Regions from separate parts of the Nocardiopsis sp. CA-288880 genome, predicted to be linked through region 1. Evidence: riboswitches for the same ligand, from Rfam matches in the RefSeq annotation. Region 1 holds a riboswitch; each other region holds the start of a gene.
The links. A riboswitch is a leader RNA that binds a small molecule or an ion and turns the genes downstream of it on or off. The one in region 1 is predicted to bind cobalamin.
Positions count from the first base shown of each region.

Region 2: linked by a shared signal. The riboswitch ahead of metE (5-methyltetrahydropteroyltriglutamate--homocysteine S-methyltransferase) and the one ahead of ACQPYD_RS29355 (VWA domain-containing protein) in region 1 are both predicted to bind cobalamin.
Region 3: linked by a shared signal. The riboswitch ahead of ACQPYD_RS31370 (ribonucleoside-diphosphate reductase subunit alpha) and the one ahead of ACQPYD_RS29355 (VWA domain-containing protein) in region 1 are both predicted to bind cobalamin.

Region 1 covers NZ_CP192105.1:6,811,885-6,817,118, reverse strand. The annotation lists gene ACQPYD_RS29355 (VWA domain-containing protein) at 1-1,915, opposite strand, end outside; cobalamin riboswitch at 1,943-2,079, opposite strand; gene cbiE (precorrin-6y C5,15-methyltransferase (decarboxylating) subunit CbiE) at 2,136-3,374, shown strand; gene ACQPYD_RS29345 (cobalt-precorrin-4/precorrin-4 C(11)-methyltransferase) at 3,357-4,139, opposite strand; gene ACQPYD_RS29340 (precorrin-2 C(20)-methyltransferase) at 4,124-5,234, opposite strand, start outside.
Region 2 covers NZ_CP192105.1:5,690,783-5,696,016, reverse strand. The annotation lists gene ACQPYD_RS24665 (quinone-dependent dihydroorotate dehydrogenase) at 1-43, shown strand, start outside; gene ACQPYD_RS24660 (polysaccharide deacetylase family protein) at 144-1,721, opposite strand; gene ACQPYD_RS24655 (polysaccharide deacetylase family protein) at 1,911-3,464, opposite strand; cobalamin riboswitch at 3,727-3,901, shown strand; gene metE (5-methyltetrahydropteroyltriglutamate--homocysteine S-methyltransferase) at 4,062-5,234, shown strand, end outside.
Region 3 covers NZ_CP192105.1:7,266,688-7,271,921, reverse strand. The annotation lists gene ACQPYD_RS31380 (NYN domain-containing protein) at 1-1,531, shown strand, start outside; gene ACQPYD_RS31375 (hypothetical protein) at 1,559-2,131, shown strand; cobalamin riboswitch at 2,578-2,768, shown strand; gene ACQPYD_RS31370 (ribonucleoside-diphosphate reductase subunit alpha) at 2,926-5,234, shown strand, end outside.

The DNA of each region.
Region 1 (5,234 bases):
CCGCCCCCCGGCCGCCGGTGGCCCGGCCGTCGGTCACGAGGACGAGCAGGGGACGCTGCCTCGGGTCGCGCAGGCGCTCGCGCCGCAGGACCCGGGCGGCCTCCAGCAGGCCCTCGGCGAGCGGGGTGCGCCCACCGGCGGGCAGTGCCTCCAGACGGGCGGCGGCGGTGTCCACCGAACGGGTCGGGGGCAGCACCAGGTCGGCCGCCGTCCCCCGGAAGGTCACGAGCCCGACCTTGTCGCGGCGCCGGTAGGCGTCCAACAGCAGGGACAGGATGGCGGTCTTGACCTCGCCCATGCGCTTGCGCGCCGCCATGGAGCCGGAGGCGTCGACGCAGAACAGCACCAGGTTGCTCTCCTGGCCCTCGCGCACCGCGACGCGCAGGTCGCCGGGGAGCAGGCCGATCCGGCCGCCGCCGTGCGGGCGGGAGGCCGCCGCCCTGACGGTCTCGACCAGGTGGAGCGGGCCGCCGGAACCCCCGCCGGGCGGTGCGGCCCCGATCCGGCGGCCCCGGGCGCCGAGGGCGCGGCTGCGCCGGCCGTCGGCTCCGGTCCCCGTGCCCCGCGCGGTGAACGCCCGGGGGCGGTAGGGGGCGCCCGCCCCGACCGTGGTGCCGGCCGCGGGCCCGGGTCCGTCCCGCTCGGCGTCCCCGGGCTCCCGGGGTGCTTCCGCCTCCTGGGCGTTCTCCGGCCCCCGGGGCGGGACGGGGGACCGGTCCGGTTCGCCGGCGCCGGCCTCCGGGGGCCGGGAGGGCCCCCCGTCCGGGCTGTCGGGAGCGCCGTCCCCGCCGTCCCCGTCGTCCCCGACGGGGGAAGCGGGGTCGTCGGAGCCGGCGGGGTCGTCGGGGCCGCCCGGCGGCTCGGGGCCGTCCGGCGGCGGCTCCTCGTCCCCCAGGACGCGGTCGAGGAGCTCCTCGTCGAGCCCCGGCGCGTCGAAGGGGTTGCGCCGGCGCCGGTGCGGCAGGGCCAGCAGGGCCGCGCGGCGGATGTCGGCCAGGGAGACCGAGGTCCGGCCCTCCCAGGCGGCGTGCGCCAGGGCCGTGCGCGCGGTCACGATGTCGGCGCGCAGGCCGTCGACCTCGAACGCCGCGCACACCTGCGCGATCTTCAGCAGCGCTGCGTCGGACAGCCGGGCGTGCCGGGCCGTCTCCCGGGCCGCCGCGATGCGCTCGGCGAGGGCCTTCTCGGCCCGGTCGTAGCGTTCGGAGAAGGCGGCGGCGTCGGCGTCGTAGGCCATGCGCCTGCGGACCACCTCCACGCGTGCGGCGGGCTCGGAGGGCGCGGCGACCTCGACGGTCAGCCCGAACCGGTCCAGGAGCTGCGGGCGCAGCTCGCCCTCCTCGGGGTTCATCGTCCCGATGAGGAGGAAGCGCGCGGCGTGCTCCACGGAGAACCCGTCGCGCTCCACGGTCACCCGGCCGGTCGCGGCGGCGTCCAGGAGGAGGTCGACCAGGTGGTCGTGGAGCAGGTTGACCTCGTCCACGTAGAGGAGGCCGCGGTGGCCGCGCGCCAGCAGTCCGGGTTCGTAGGCGACCCGGCCGTGCGTGAGCGCCTGTTCCAGGTGCAGCGAGCCCAGGACGCGGTCCTCGGTGGCGCCCACCGGCAGTTCGACCAGGCGCACCGGGCGGCGCTCCACGGCCGTGCCGGGAGGGAAGGGGCCGTCCGGCGACTCCTGCGCGGGGTCGGCGGGGTCGACGGAGAAGCGGTCGCCCCGGTAGACCTCGACCGGGGGCAGGAGGGGGGCCAGGGCCCGCACCGCGGTGGACTTGGCGGTGCCCTTCTGGCCGCGGACCAGGACACCGCCGATCTCGGGGGAGACGCTGGCCAGGACCAGGGCCAGGCCCAGGTCGTCGAGCGGTTCGGCGTCGCAGCCGACGATCGCCGAGAAGGGATAGTGGGACGTCCGCAATGGCATGTGAGGCTCCCGCTCGTTTCGCCATCGGTCATGGGCGGGTGCGGGGCCGGTCTTCGGACTCACCGAGTCCTCCTGTACGGAGGCTCGGCTCACCGCAGCGGGCCTGTGCCGGATTCTCACCGGGCTTCCCAGATTCTCCCCGGACGCCGTCCCCACCGTTTCCGATGGCTGGGCAGCCGGGGCACCTCGCACCTTCGGCCGCCACGATAGCGTCCTGCCCATGAAGGTCGAGATGTCCCCTCCCCGAATCACCGTCGTCGGCATCGGCGCCGACGGCTGGCCAGGCGTGCCCGAGAGGCTGCGCGGGCCGGTCCTGGCGGCCGACACGGTGCTGGGAGGGCGCAGGCACCTCGCCATGCTGCCGCGGGCGCCGGGCCAGCGGCGCCTGGCCTGGCCCTCCCCCCTGCGCGAGGGCCTGCCGGACCTGCTCGCCTCCCTGGAGGGCCGCGCCGTCGTCGCCCTGGCCTCCGGCGACCCGCTGGTCTCGGGCATCGGCAGCACGCTGATCGACCTGCTCGGAGCGGACGCGGTGCGCGTGGAGCCGGCCGTCTCCTCGGTCGCCCTGGCCCGCGCCCGGATGGGGTGGCCGGCGGAGGGGAGCACGGTGCTGTCCCTGGTGGGGCGCGATCCGCACCTGCTGATGCGCGACCTGGCCCCGGGACGCCGTGTCCTGGTGCTCTCCTCGGACGCCGCCACCCCCGGGACGGTCGCCGCCCTGCTGGTCGGCGCGGGCTACGGCGGCAGCCGGATGACCGTCCTCGGCGACCTGGGGGCGGCCGCGGAGTCGCGGTCGGGGAGCACGGCCCGCGACTGGCTCGCCTCCCCTCCGGAGGGGGTGCCCCGGCTGCACGTACTGGCGCTGGAGCTCTCCGGACCTGCGGGCCGCGGGCTGGTCGCCGGGCTGCCCGACGACGCGTTCGAGCACGACGGCCAGCTCACCAAGCGGGACCTGCGCGCCTCGGCGCTGGCCCGGCTGGCGCCCTCCCCGGGGCAGCACCTGTGGGACGTGGGCGCGGGCGCGGGCTCGGTCGGCATCGAGTGGATGCGCGCCCACCCCTCGTGCACGGCCACGGCGGTGGAGGCCGACGCCGGGCGCGCCGGGCGGATCGGCCGCAACGCGGACCGGCTCGGCGTCCCGGGCCTGCGCGTGGTCGCCGGCCGCGCGCCGGACGCGCTGGAGGGGCTGGCCCCGCCCGACGCGGTGTTCGTCGGCGGCGGCGCGACCCGGCCCGGCGTGCTCGACGCCTGCCTGGAGGCGCTGGGACCGGGCGGCAGGATCGTGGTGCACGGGGTGACGCTGGAGACCGAGCGGCTGCTCGCGGACGCCTACCGGAGCCACGGCGGGGAGCTGACCCGCATCGCCGTGGAGACCGCCGCGCCCATCGGCGCGTTCACCGGATGGTCCCCCGCCCGCACCGTCACCCAGTGGAGCCTGGCCCCGTCACCCGGAAGCGCCTGACGAGGGGGCGGCGCCCCTGGGCCGCGAGGGGTCGTACAGGTAGGACTCACCGCCCCCCTCGGGGTCGAGCGCCCACCCGACGAGGACCACCGCCGCCTGCCGGAGCCCCGCCTCCTCCACCAGGCCGGCGATGGTGGAGACCGTCCCGCGCAGCACCTCCTCCTCCGGCTGGCTGGCCCGGTACACGACCACCGCGGGACAGTCCGCGCCGTAGTCGGGAACGATCTCGGCCATGAGCTCCCGCACCCGCCGGATCGCCAGGTGCAGCACCAGCGTGGCCCGCGTCGCCGCGAACGCGCCCAGCGCCTCGGTCTCCGGCATCGCCGTCGACCGGGTGCCGGTCCGGGTCAGCACCACCGACTGGGCCACCAGCGGAACGGTCAGCTCGCGGCCCACCAGCGCCGAGGCGGCCGCGTAGGCGGGCACCCCCGGCGTGACGTCCCACGGGACCCCGTGCGCGTCGAGCCTCCGGGTCTGCTCGGCCAGCGCCGAGTACAGCGAGGGGTCCCCGGAGGTCAGCCGTACGACGTCCCGGTCCGCGGCGTGCGCGGCGACCAGGCGTTCGGTGATGCGGTCCAGGTCCAGGCCCTGGGTGTCGACCAGTTCCGCGCCGGGGGCGCAGTGGGACAGGACCCCGGGGTCCAGGTACGTGCCGGGGTAGAGGACGACGTCGGCCGCGTTGAGCATGCGCGTGGCGCGGACGGTGAGCAGGTCGGCGGCGCCGGGCCCCGCCCCCACGAAGTGCACGGTCACGGCCGCACCCACCTCGGCGTCCAGACCCGGCCCGTCCCGGAGACGCGGGTGCCCGAGGCGCCGACGATGAGCAGACAGCGCATGTCGACGCCGGCGGGGTCGAGTTCCCCGAGCGTGGTCACCGCCAGCGACTCGCCCTCCCTGCCGACGCTCCGGCCGACGACGACCACGGTGTCGGGCTTGCGGTGCTCCAGCAGGACCTCGCGGGCGGCGGCGACCTGCCCCGTCCGCGAGCGCGAGGCCGGGTTGTAGATCGCCAGCGCCAGGTCGGCCTCGGCGACGGCGCGCAGGCGCCGTTCGATCACCTCCCAGGGCTTGAGCCGGTCCGACAGGCTCATCACCGCGAAGTCACCGCCGACGGGGGCGCCCGCCCTGGCGGCGACCGCCTGCACGGCGCTGACGCCCGGCAGCACCCGGACCGGGACGTCCCGGTAGGCGGGGTCCTCGGCCGCCTCGAACACGGCGGTGGCCATGCCGAACACACCGGCGTCCCCGCCCGAGACCACCGCCACGCTCTCACCGTCGCGGGCGAGCCCGAGGGCGAGGCGGGCGCGGTCGATCTCGACGGTGTTGCCGGAGGCGTGCCGGGTCAGGCCCGCCCGCTGCGGGACGCGGTCGACGTAGGGGCCGTAACCCACCACGTGGTCCACCTCGGCCAGCGCCGCCGAGGCCTCGGGGGTGAGCCAGTGGCCGGGACCGGGCCCCAGGCCGACGACCAGCAGCTCGGCGGCCGGGCCGGCGGGCTGCACGGCCGCGGGCCCCGGCACGGCCCGGTCGCGCGACCTCCTGCCGTTGCGGCTGTCCCCGGTGACCAGGACCAGGGAGAAGTAGGGCACCGTCGCCGGATCGACCTCGGCCACGGGCAGCCGCCGCTCCCCGTCCATGGAGGCGCGCTCCACGTACACGGCGTGCTCCAGCCGCCCCGCGGACTCCAGCGCCCGGCGCACGGCGGGGAAGGTCCGGCCCAGCTTCATGACCACCGCGGCGTCGGTGTCGGCCAGCCGACGGGCCAGCTCCGGCTCGGGGAGGGTTCCGGGCAGCACGGTGAGCACGTCGGTCTGCCGGGCCAGCGGGGCCGCCGCCACCGCCGTGGCCGCGGCGAACGCC
Region 2 (5,234 bases), 1.1 Mb from region 1:
CGTCCACGGGGCCGGCAGCTCCCAGGAGTCCACCGCCGTCTGACGGCCGCCGCCTCCCGCGGGGCCGGGAACCCCTCCCCGGGGTTCCCGGCCCCGCGGTGATCCCGGGCGGCCCCGGCCCCGGTGCGCTCCCGATCCGCGCGCTACCAGTCCTCGGGGACGGTGACGCCCGCCGCCGGGTAGGACTCGCCGGGCTCGGGGTCGCCGACGACCTGGCTGACGGTCGCGAACTCGTAGCCCTCCTCCCGCAGCCGCTCGATGAGCCGCGGCGCGGCGGCCAGGGTCGGCGCGAGCGTGTCGTGCATGAGCACCACCGAGCCCGGCTCGACGTCGTCCATGACGCCGTCCACGATCTCCTCCGGGGACAGGCCGGTCCAGTCCTCGCTGTCCAGGTTCCAGAGGACCTGGGCCATCCCCTGCCTGCCGATCTCCTCGATCACCGGTCCGGAGGTGTCGCCGAACGGAGGCCGGAACAGTTCGACGTCCTGCCCCGTCTGCCGACTGACCATCGCGCTGACCGCCGCGACCTGCGCGGGGAGCTCCCGGTCGTCGAAGTACTCCGTCATGTGCTCGTGCAGGTCGTTGTGGCTGGCGATCTCGTGGCCCTCCGCGTAGGCGCGCCGGAGCACGCCGGGGCGGGTCAGCGCGGGGTCGCCGTTGAGGAAGAACGTCGCCGCCACCTCCTCCTCGGCCAGCAGGTCCAGGAGGGCCGCGGTCCCCTCCGCGGGCCCGTCGTCGTAGGTGAGCGCGACGCACTCGGTCCCCGGGGCCTCGCAGTCCAGGTCCGGGTCGCCGGCGGCGACCACCCCCGGCGCGGTCGGGAAGGACTCCGGGACGGCTCCGGGCGGGTCCACCGCGAGCACGGGGTCCTCCGCCGCCGACGCCTCTCGGGCGCGCTCTCCCAGGTCGGACAGGAGGGGCGCGGCCTCCTCCGACGGCACCACCGCGACGATCCGGCCCGGTTCCGACGAGGGCGGGTGGCCGACCACCACCGGGGAGAGGTGGCCGTCGTCGAACTCCACGAGCAGGTCGCCGTCGGAGTTGAACCCCATGGAGTCGTAGGTGCGCACGACGGGGTGCAGTCCCTCCGGGTCCACGTCCGGGTTCCCGGCCAGCACCTCGTGCACGATCCCGTCGAGCCTCCCCAGGGCGTCGTCGTCCGCCAGGAGCTCCGTCGAGTACGCGGTGTGCCCGGTCTCCGCGTCGTACCAGTACGTTCCGTATCCCTGGCGCCGACCGTGCAGGTCCTCCTCGGTGCGGACCAGGCGCACGCCCAGGACGCCGCTCCCGGCGCCCACGACCTCCCAGTCGACCGCCAGGCGCACGGGGTCGCGGCTGGCCCCGCGGAAGTCCCGCACCTCGCGGTCCACCTGCTCGGCCAGCCGGGAGGCGAACGGTTCGGCCCCCTCGAACACCGGGTAGGAGACGTCGATCTCCACGCCGTCCGGCCGGTGGGGGTGGTCGCCGAAGTCCGCGGCGCCACCGGTCCACTCGGCGACCTCCTCGCCGGGCTCGTCCAGGAGCACGGTCATCAGCTCCGGGTCGTCGCCCTCCGCCGCGCCGCCCGTGCCGCAGGCGGTGAACAGCAACAGCGCCGCCACCGCCGCGCCGCTCCGGTGCGCCGCGCGTCGTGCGGCCCCTCCGGGGCGCCGGGGCCCCGCCCCCCGGTCGCGTCCCCGAGGGGGAGCGGTCTGGCCAGGACGGACTCGGCTCGTCGGCAACACCGGTCTCCCTCATCCCTGCGCGGGTGCTTACGCGGTTGATGGGAGCAACATAGGGGACGCCGTACGCGCGCCTGTGGCGGTGACCACATGTGGTCACCGCCACAGGAGGGGGCGCGGGTCCGCACCCGTCCGGAGCGTCGCGGCCGGGGCCGCCGGGAACCCGTCGGCCCCGTGAGCCCGCCGGCCTCAGGCCGCCTCGTCCCCCTCCGGTTCCCCGCCGTCCCCCTCCGCGTCGGCGGGGGGCTCGGGGGCCCCGTCGACGTAGGTCTCGCCCGGCTCGGTGGCGCCGAGCAGCTGGGAGACGGTGACCATGGTGTAGCCGCGCTCGTCCAGTTCCCGGATGATCTCGCGGGAGGCGTCGACGGTCGTGTCGTGGATGTCGTGCATGAGGACGATCGCCCCGGGGGAGGCGCCGTCGACGGCGCGGTCCGCGACCACCGACGACTTGCGGTCCTTCCAGTCGTTGGTGTCGATGCTCCACAGGATCTGGGCCAGGCCCATGTCGGCGGTCACCGAGGCGACCTCCGCGTCGGTGGACCCGTAGGGGGGTCTCATGAGGTCCATGGTGTACCCGGTCTCGCGGTACACCAGGGCCTGCACGGTTTCGAGGTCCGAGCGGATCCCGCCCGCTCCGAGCCCGGCCAGGTCGGGGTGGGAGAGGGTGTGGTTGGCCAGTTCGTGGCCCTCCGCGTAGGCGCGCCTCACGGTGCGCGGATCCTCCATGACCGGGTAGCCGGTGACGAAGAACGTCGCGCGGGCGTCGTACTCGGCCAGGGTGTCCAGCAGTTCGGGAGTGCGCCCGCCCGGGCCGTCGTCGTAGGTCAGGGCCACGCACTTGGACCCGGGGGCGGAGCAGTCGACGTCCTCGCCCGCGGGCGGCAGGACCCCGGGGACGGCCGTCTCCCGGCTGTCCCCCTCCTCCCGGGGCGGGGCCGCGACGGCGAAGTCGCGGACGCCCCGGGTCGCCGAGCGCAGCGCGCGCTCGCCCAGGTCCGACAGCAGGGGGGCGGACTCCGAGGCGGCGATAACGGCGTGGGTCCTGCCCTCTTCCACGGGGGCGACCTGTCCCGCGTCGAACTCCACGACGAGGTCGCCGGCGGGGTTGAACCCCACGGAGTCGTACAGCGAGGCGATCGGGTGCACCGCGTCCGGGGCCGCGGTCCCCGGGAGGGCGTCCCGCACGAGGCCGTTCAGCTCCTCCAGTTCCGCCTGGCCGGCGATCAGGGCGGTGGAGGGGTGGGTCGAGCCGGTGAGGGTGTCGTACCAGTAGGTGGTGTATCCCTCACGGGTTCCCTCGGAGTCGGTCTCCTCACGGGTCACGCGGACCCCGACGATGTCGTCGTTGGCCGCCGTCAGGTTCCACGCGGACTCGAAGGAGACCGCTCCGGGGTTGGCCGCCTCGAAGGCGTCCACCTCGGCGGCCAGCGCGCGGTCCAGGAAGTCGCTCAGCGGGTCGGCGCCGGGGACGACCGGGTAGGAGACCTCCGCGGCCACCCCGCCCTCGCGGGCGAGTTCGGCCTCGGCCAGGTCCACCACGTCGTCGGGGTCGACCACCGTCAGCCCGTCGGGCTCGCCGGCGGCGGGCGGGCCCGCCTCCGGCCCGCCGTCCGCCGACCCGGGGTGCGTATCGCTCTCGGGTTCGGAGGCGAGCACGCCGGGCGGGGAGACGGCCAGCCAGACCAGCCCCGCGACGACCGCCAGCGCGACCGCGATCGTGGACAGGGGGTGACCGGGGGCCATGGTCGGTTGGGACTGCTTGTTCACCAGGGGTTCTCCACGTACATCTTCAAACGAGCGATCGCGGGGAGCACGGGGGAGGGCTCGGCCACGCGACGCTTCATGTCGGTTGTGACGCCGACCGCGCAACAGGGGTTCGCGCTGTTTCCGGCCGGGGGCACAGGGCAGCACGCCGGGTACAGGGGCGGAGGGGTGCTCCCTATACTTGCAGGCGTGGAAGGTACATGCTCCACCCCGGAACCCGGGCCGCGCCCGGAAGGGGAGGGGTGTGTCGCAAGAGGGAACCCGGTGCGACTCCGGGACTGCCCCGCAGCGGTATGAGGGAACGAACGTCGCCATAAGCACTGGTAATCCGGTCGGAAAGGTCGGAAACCGGGAAGCGGCGGCCAGTAGGAGGACGGTGTCCGCGCCGTCCGCGCCCCCGAGTCCGAAGACCTGCCTCCACCCGGCGGCGCACCCGTGCCGCCGGTGGTCCCGTGCCCCGAGGGAGGGCCGAGGAGCGGCGGCAGGCGCACACGCCCACGGCGTGGCCCCGGGCATGTCCGCGTCCTCGCTCGCCCCCGTGGCCGGTACCCGGCTTTCGACGAGGGAGAGAAGCTCATGCCCGACACCCCCGAGGCCTCCCGGCCGTCCGTGCGCTCCACCGTGCACGGCTACCCCAGGATCGGCCCGAACCGAGAACTCAAGCGCGCCGCCGAGTCGTACTGGAGGGGCGAGACCACCGCGGAGGAGCTGGACGGCATCGCCGCCGACCTGCGCCTGGGCGTCTACACCCAGCTGCGCGAGGCGGGCGTCGACGACATCCCGTCCAACACGTTCTCGTACTACGACCACGTCCTGGACACCGCGGTCCTGTTCGACCTGGTGCCCTCCCGGTTCGCCTCGCCGGCCGCCGCCGGCGACCGCGACGAGGAGCTGCGCCGCTACTTCGCCCTCGCCCGGGGCGAGCAGGGGGCCCAGCCGCTGGAGATGACCAAGTGGTTCGACACCAACTACCACTACCTGGTCCCCGAGCTGTCGCCGAGCACCCGTCCGCGCCTGGTCGGTGACAAGCCCCTCGCCGAGTTCCGGGAGGCGGCCGAGGCGGGTTTCCCGACCCGCCCGGTCCTGGTCGGCCCGCTCACCTTCCTCCTGCTGGCCAAGGCCGCGGACGACGCACCCGAGGGCTGGCGCCCCGTCGAGCTGCTCGACCAGCTCCTGGACGCCTACGCCCAGCTCCTCGCCGGCCTCTCCGCCGCGGGGGCCGCCGAGGTGCAGCTGGACGAGCCGATCCTGGCCACCGACGAGGGACGCGCCGCCGTCGGGCTCCTGGAGCGGGTCTACCAGCGCCTGGGCTCCCTCGCCGAGCGCCCCTCCCTCCTGGTCTCGACCTACTTCGGCTCCATCGGGGCCCCCGCGCTGCGGATCCTGAAGGACTCCCCGGTGGAGGCCGTCGGCCTGGACCTGGTCACCGACGGCGAGGGCGTCGACGACCTCGTCAAGGTCTCGGGCCTCGGCAGCACCCGCCTGGTCGCCGGGGTGGTGGAGGGCCGCAACGTCTGGCGGACCGACGTCCCGGCCGCCGTGGCCGCGCTCGGCACCCTGCTCGCCCTCACGGACGAGCTGACGGTGAGCACGTCCTGCTCGCTCCTGCACGTGCCGATCGACCTCGACGCGGAGACCTCCCTCGCCCCCGAGCTGCGCGAGGCCCTGGCCTTCGCCAAGCAGAAGGCGTATGAGACGGCCCTCCTCGGCCGCGTCCTCTCGGCGGGGGCCGAGGCCGAGTACGCGGCG
Region 3 (5,234 bases), 450 kb from region 1:
CCGCACCGGTCTTCCGCTGCTGCGTTGCTACTGGTACGAGGCCGTCGCCGACGACCGGCGCTCCCAGGAGCAGGACGGCATCGCCGACATCCCCGGCGTCAAGTTCCGTGCCGCGAGGATACGGCCCGGCCGCCGCGAGGGCGTGGAGAGCTATGTCCAGCGCGACATCACCACGCTGGCACGCACCGGCGTCCTGTGCGACGCCGTCCTGGTCAGCGGTGACGAGGACATGGCTTCCGTCGTCGCCGACGTCCAGGACATGGGCGTGCGCGTCACCGTCGTGCACGTGTCCGTCGAGGGCAACTGGACCATCTCCCGGGCCCTGCGCCGGGAGTGCGACGACCTCATCGAGATCGGGGCGGGCCACCTGCGCCCGCACGTCAACCTCCTCACCAGCAGCGGCTCCTCCCAGGAGACCGCGGCCAAGACCACGACGCCGTTCGCCAACGGCCGGTCCCGTTCCGCGCCCGAGACGCAGCGGCAGCCCGTCGCGGCCCAGCCCGGCGGCGCCCGGGTCGACCCGGTGGGATCCTCCAGCGGCGGCCTGGAGGCGATGTTCGCGGGGACCGGGGGCCAGCCCGCCCCCCAGGGCAGCGCCATGGACCAGCTGCGCGCCATGCGGAGGTCCCTCGCGCAGCAGCGCGGCGGGGACCACCTCGTCGGACCGGGGGGCGACGGCGCCCAGCAGCCGGGCGGCATCGACGCCAACGGATTCCCGTCCGGCGGGCAGACCCCGCCCGGCACGGGCGGCGGCTCCTACCCCGGCCACCCGGTGACCGGGGGGCACCCCGCACACAACGGGCAGCAGGGCTATCCCGTCACCGACGGACACCCGTCGATGCGCGGCGCGGACCCGAGCGGCTACGGCATGCCCGCGAGGCCGGCCTCCGGGTCGGGGCCGATGACCGGATCGCAGCCCTCCTTCAACGGCACGGGACCCCAGCAGTCCTTCGCTGGGACGGGGCCGCAGCGCTCGTTCGCGTCGGACGGCCAACCCGGCCACGCGCCACCTCCGAGAAGCGCCCCACCCCAGGACCCACGGCAGGATCCGCGCCAGGACCCGCGCTACGGGGGCGGGGACGGCTCCGGATTCGGGGGAGCGGCCGACGCAAACCCTACCTATGGGACCAGTACGGAAACTGACACCGCTCACCGCGGTGGGGCAGCCTCCCCCTACGGGGGGCCGCCACCTACTGGTCCCGAACCCGCCAGCCGGTTCAGCGCCGGCGGCTACCAGGAATCCCGTCCCAGTCCTGGATATCCACAGCAGACACGTCCCGCCGCGCATACCGTTGACGAAGCGGTGCATGTCGCGCACAAGGAAGGGAACGACTTCGCGGAGTCGATCGCTCGCGAGGCGCCCGCCCTGTGGGTGGAGGCCGTACTCGCCCGCAGGCCCAGGATGCCCTCCGACCTGGAGGCGCGCCTGCTCCAGGGCTCCTCGCTGCCGATCGACCACCTGTTGCGTGACGAGGTCCGTGACGGACTGCGCCAGGGGTTCTGGCAGGCCCTGGAGCGGGCCAGGTCCTGACAGGGCGCGCGGGAGTGCGAGTAGGGGATGGGGGCGATGCGGTTGACCCACGTGACGACGGCAGAACTCGACCGTTGGGAATTCCACGCTGTCCGGTCCGGTGAGCACGGACGGGTCGCCGCCCAACTCCTGGACCTGGCCAACCGGGTCGACGCGGGGAGCGAGGTCTCGCGCGCGGAGCTGTTCGTGCGCGCGGGGGAGCAGTGGGAGATCGCCCAGGAGTTCGAGCGCGCCTGCTCGGCCTACCAGAGGGCGATCGACGACGGCGGGGCCACGGTGATCGACGCCCGCGCGCTCAGCGCCGGGGCACTCCTGCAACTGGACGAGGTCGACCAGGCCTACGCCCACCTCAAACGCCTGGAGGGCGAGGATCCGCCCGGACTCCAGACCTTCATCCACGTGGCGGAGGCGCTGTACGCGCACGACGACCTGGAGGGCGCCGAGCGGTGGGCGACGGTCGGCGCGCACCGGTTCCTCGACCGGGCCTCCTCGCCCTACGTCCGCGACCTCCTGGTGGAGCTCCTGCGCATCCGGTTCCGCATCCGCACCGACCTGGGGCTGTCCGAGGACCGGCTGGACCGCAGACTCGACGAGGAGTGACCCCGGCCGTGCGGGCCGGGGCGCTCCGGCCCGGACCCGGCGGAGTGAGCTTTCCGACGTGCGGGCGTGCCGCCGACACGCCCGGGGCGGTGGAGGCGCTGATCTGCGCCCGACCGCTCCGGTCCGGGCCCGGCCGCCGCGGACACGGCCGTGTGGTCAGCGGCACCGGCCCGACGGGCGCCGTCCGAACCGCCTCGGAAGCGGCGTTCCGGGCGTTCGGCCGCCCCTCGGGAGGTGCTGCCGGTCCCGGGGAGCCCCGGCGACGATCTAGGCTGTGTCCGGTCGCCTCCCAGCTGCCCAGACGAGGCGCGACATCCCCCTGAACCGGGTGCCCGAGGCCCTCTCATACCACGGCCCACGCGTGTGTTCGACGATCGTCGAAGAATCCGAGAAATCGATGACACGCCATCATCTTGCGGTGTTCCAACGCACGGCCCCCTAGATGTAGTATCTGTCCCGCTGGTGGTTCACCCCTCGGGGTGAGGCAAGAGGGAACCCGGTGCGAAGCCGGGGCTGCCCCGCAGCGGTATGTGGGAACGAAGCCGTCACAGGCACTGGGGACCCCCGAAGGCCCCGGGAAGCGACGGTGCGTAGGCCGCCCACGAGCCCGAAGACCTGCCACCGGTGCGCACGTGAGCGTGCGCCGACGACGGGGCTTCGAGGGTGAGCCGCCGCGACCCACCGGTCGGACGACCGCACGCACCCGGTGCGTCGGTCCCCCGGTGCGTGCCGCGCACCTTGCCCATCGTGTCCCCTCCCCGCCGGGACTCTTCTACCGAGGTTGGAGCCGCTGTATGACCCTTGACGTCGAGGCCGTGCCCGTATCCGTTCGGCCCGAGCCGACCAACGAGGGCGCGCCCCCCGCCGCCGTCGACCGGATCGAGCACGTCGTGACCGAGGCCTGTGCGAGGCTCACCGGTGTTTCGGCGGAGAAGGTCCTCACCGAGGCCCGCCGCGGCTTCTACCCCGGCATCCCCGACGCCGAGGTCGAGCTCGCCCTGGTCATGGCCGCCCGCAGCTTCGTGGAGGTCGACCCGGACTACTCGTTCGTGGCCGCCCGCCTGCTGCTGGACAAGCTGCGCCGCGAGGCCCTCACCTTCATCAGCGGCGCCCCCGACGCCGCAGGGCAGTCCGAGATGGGCGAGCGCTACGCCGCCTACCTGGCCGCCTACGTCGGCCGCGGCATCGACCTGGGCCAGCTCGACCCGGCGCTCGCCGGGTTCGACCTGGAGCGCCTGGGCGCCGCCCTGCGCCCCGAGCGCGACGAGCAGTTCACCTTCCTCGGCATCCAGACCCTCTACGACCGCTACTTCCTGCACAGCGACGAGGTCCGCTACGAGCTGCCGCAGGCGTTCTTCATGCGCGTCGCCATGGGGCTGGCCCTCAACGAGGACGACCGCGAGGCCCGCGCCATCGAGTTCTACGAGCTGCTGTCCTCGTTCGACTTCATGGCCTCCACGCCCACCCTGTTCAACGCCGGCACGGTGCGCGCGCAGCTGTCCTCCTGCTTCCTCACCACCGTCGGCGACGACCTCCAGGCCATCTTCCACGGCATCAGCAACAACGCGATGCTGTCCAAGTACTCGGGCGGGCTCGGCAACGACTGGACCCCGGTGCGCGGCCTCGGCTCGCACATCCGCGGCACCAACGGCAAGAGCCAGGGCGTCGTCCCGTTCCTGAAGATCGCCAACGACACCGCCGTCGCGGTCAACCAGGGCGGCAAGCGCAAGGGCGCCGTGTGCGCCTACCTGGAGACCTGGCACATCGACATCGAGGAGTTCCTCGACCTCCGCAAGAACACCGGCGACGACCGCCGCCGCACCCACGACATGAACACCGCGAACTGGGTTCCGGACCTGTTCATGCAGCGTGTGGAGCAGGGCGGCAGCTGGACCCTGTTCTCGCCGGACGAGGTCCCCGACCTGCACGACAAGTACGGCACCGACTTCGCCGAGGCCTACGAGAAGTACGAGGCCGCCGCGGAGGAGGGCCGGATCAAGGTCGCCAAGAAGATCCCCGCGGTCGACCTCTGGCGTCGCATGCTGACCATGCTGTTCGAGACCGGGCACCCCTGGATCACCTTCAAGGACCCGTCCAACCTGCGCTCGCCGCAGCAGCACGTCGGCGTCGTGCACTCCTCCAACCTGTGCACCGAGATCACGCTGAACACCAGCGCCGACGAGGTCGCCGTCTGCAACCTGGGCTCGGTCAACCTGGCCCAGCACGTGGGCCCCGACGGCCTGGACGCCGAGCGCCTGCGCCGCACCGTCCGCACCGCCGTGCGCATGCTCGACAACGTCATCGACGTGAACTTCTACACGATCCCCGAGGCGCGCCGCGCGAACATGCGCCACCGCCCCGTGGGCCTCGGCCTGATGGGTTTCCAGGACGCCCTGTTCAAGCTGCGCACCCCGTTCGCCTCCGAGGGCGCGGTGACGTTCGCCGACGAGAGCATGGAGCTGATCAGCTACTACGCCATCGAGGCGTCCATGGAGCTGGCCGCCGAGCGCGGCGCCTACGAGTCCTTCGAGGGCTCGCTGTGGAGCCGGGGCGTCCTGCCGATCGACTCGCTGCGGCTCCTCGCCGACTCCCGCGGCGGCGACCTGGACATGGACCGGGGCGAGACCCTCGACTGGGACTCGCTGCGCGAGCGCGTGCGGTCCACCGGGATGCGCAACTCCAACGTGATGGCGATCGCGCCCACCGCGACCATCGCCAACATCACCGGTGTCGGCCAGTCGATCGAGCCGCTCTACCGGAACCTGTACGTCAAGTCGAACATGTCCGGCGACTTCACCGTCGTCAACCCGTACCTGATCCGGGACCTCAAGGCGCGCGGCCTGTGGGACGACGACATGGTCTCGGCGCTGAAGATGCACGACGGCAGCCTCGGCGCCATCGACCGCGTCCCGGACGACCTCAAGGCGCTGTACGCGACCGCGTTCGAGGTCGACCCCGAGTGGCTGGTGGACGCGGGATCGCGCCGCCAGAAGTGGATCGACCAGGCCCAGTCCCTGAACCTGTACATGGCGGCCCCGAGCGGCAGGAAGCTCGACACCCTGTACCGCCGCGCGTGGCGCTCCGGTCTCAAGACCACCTACTA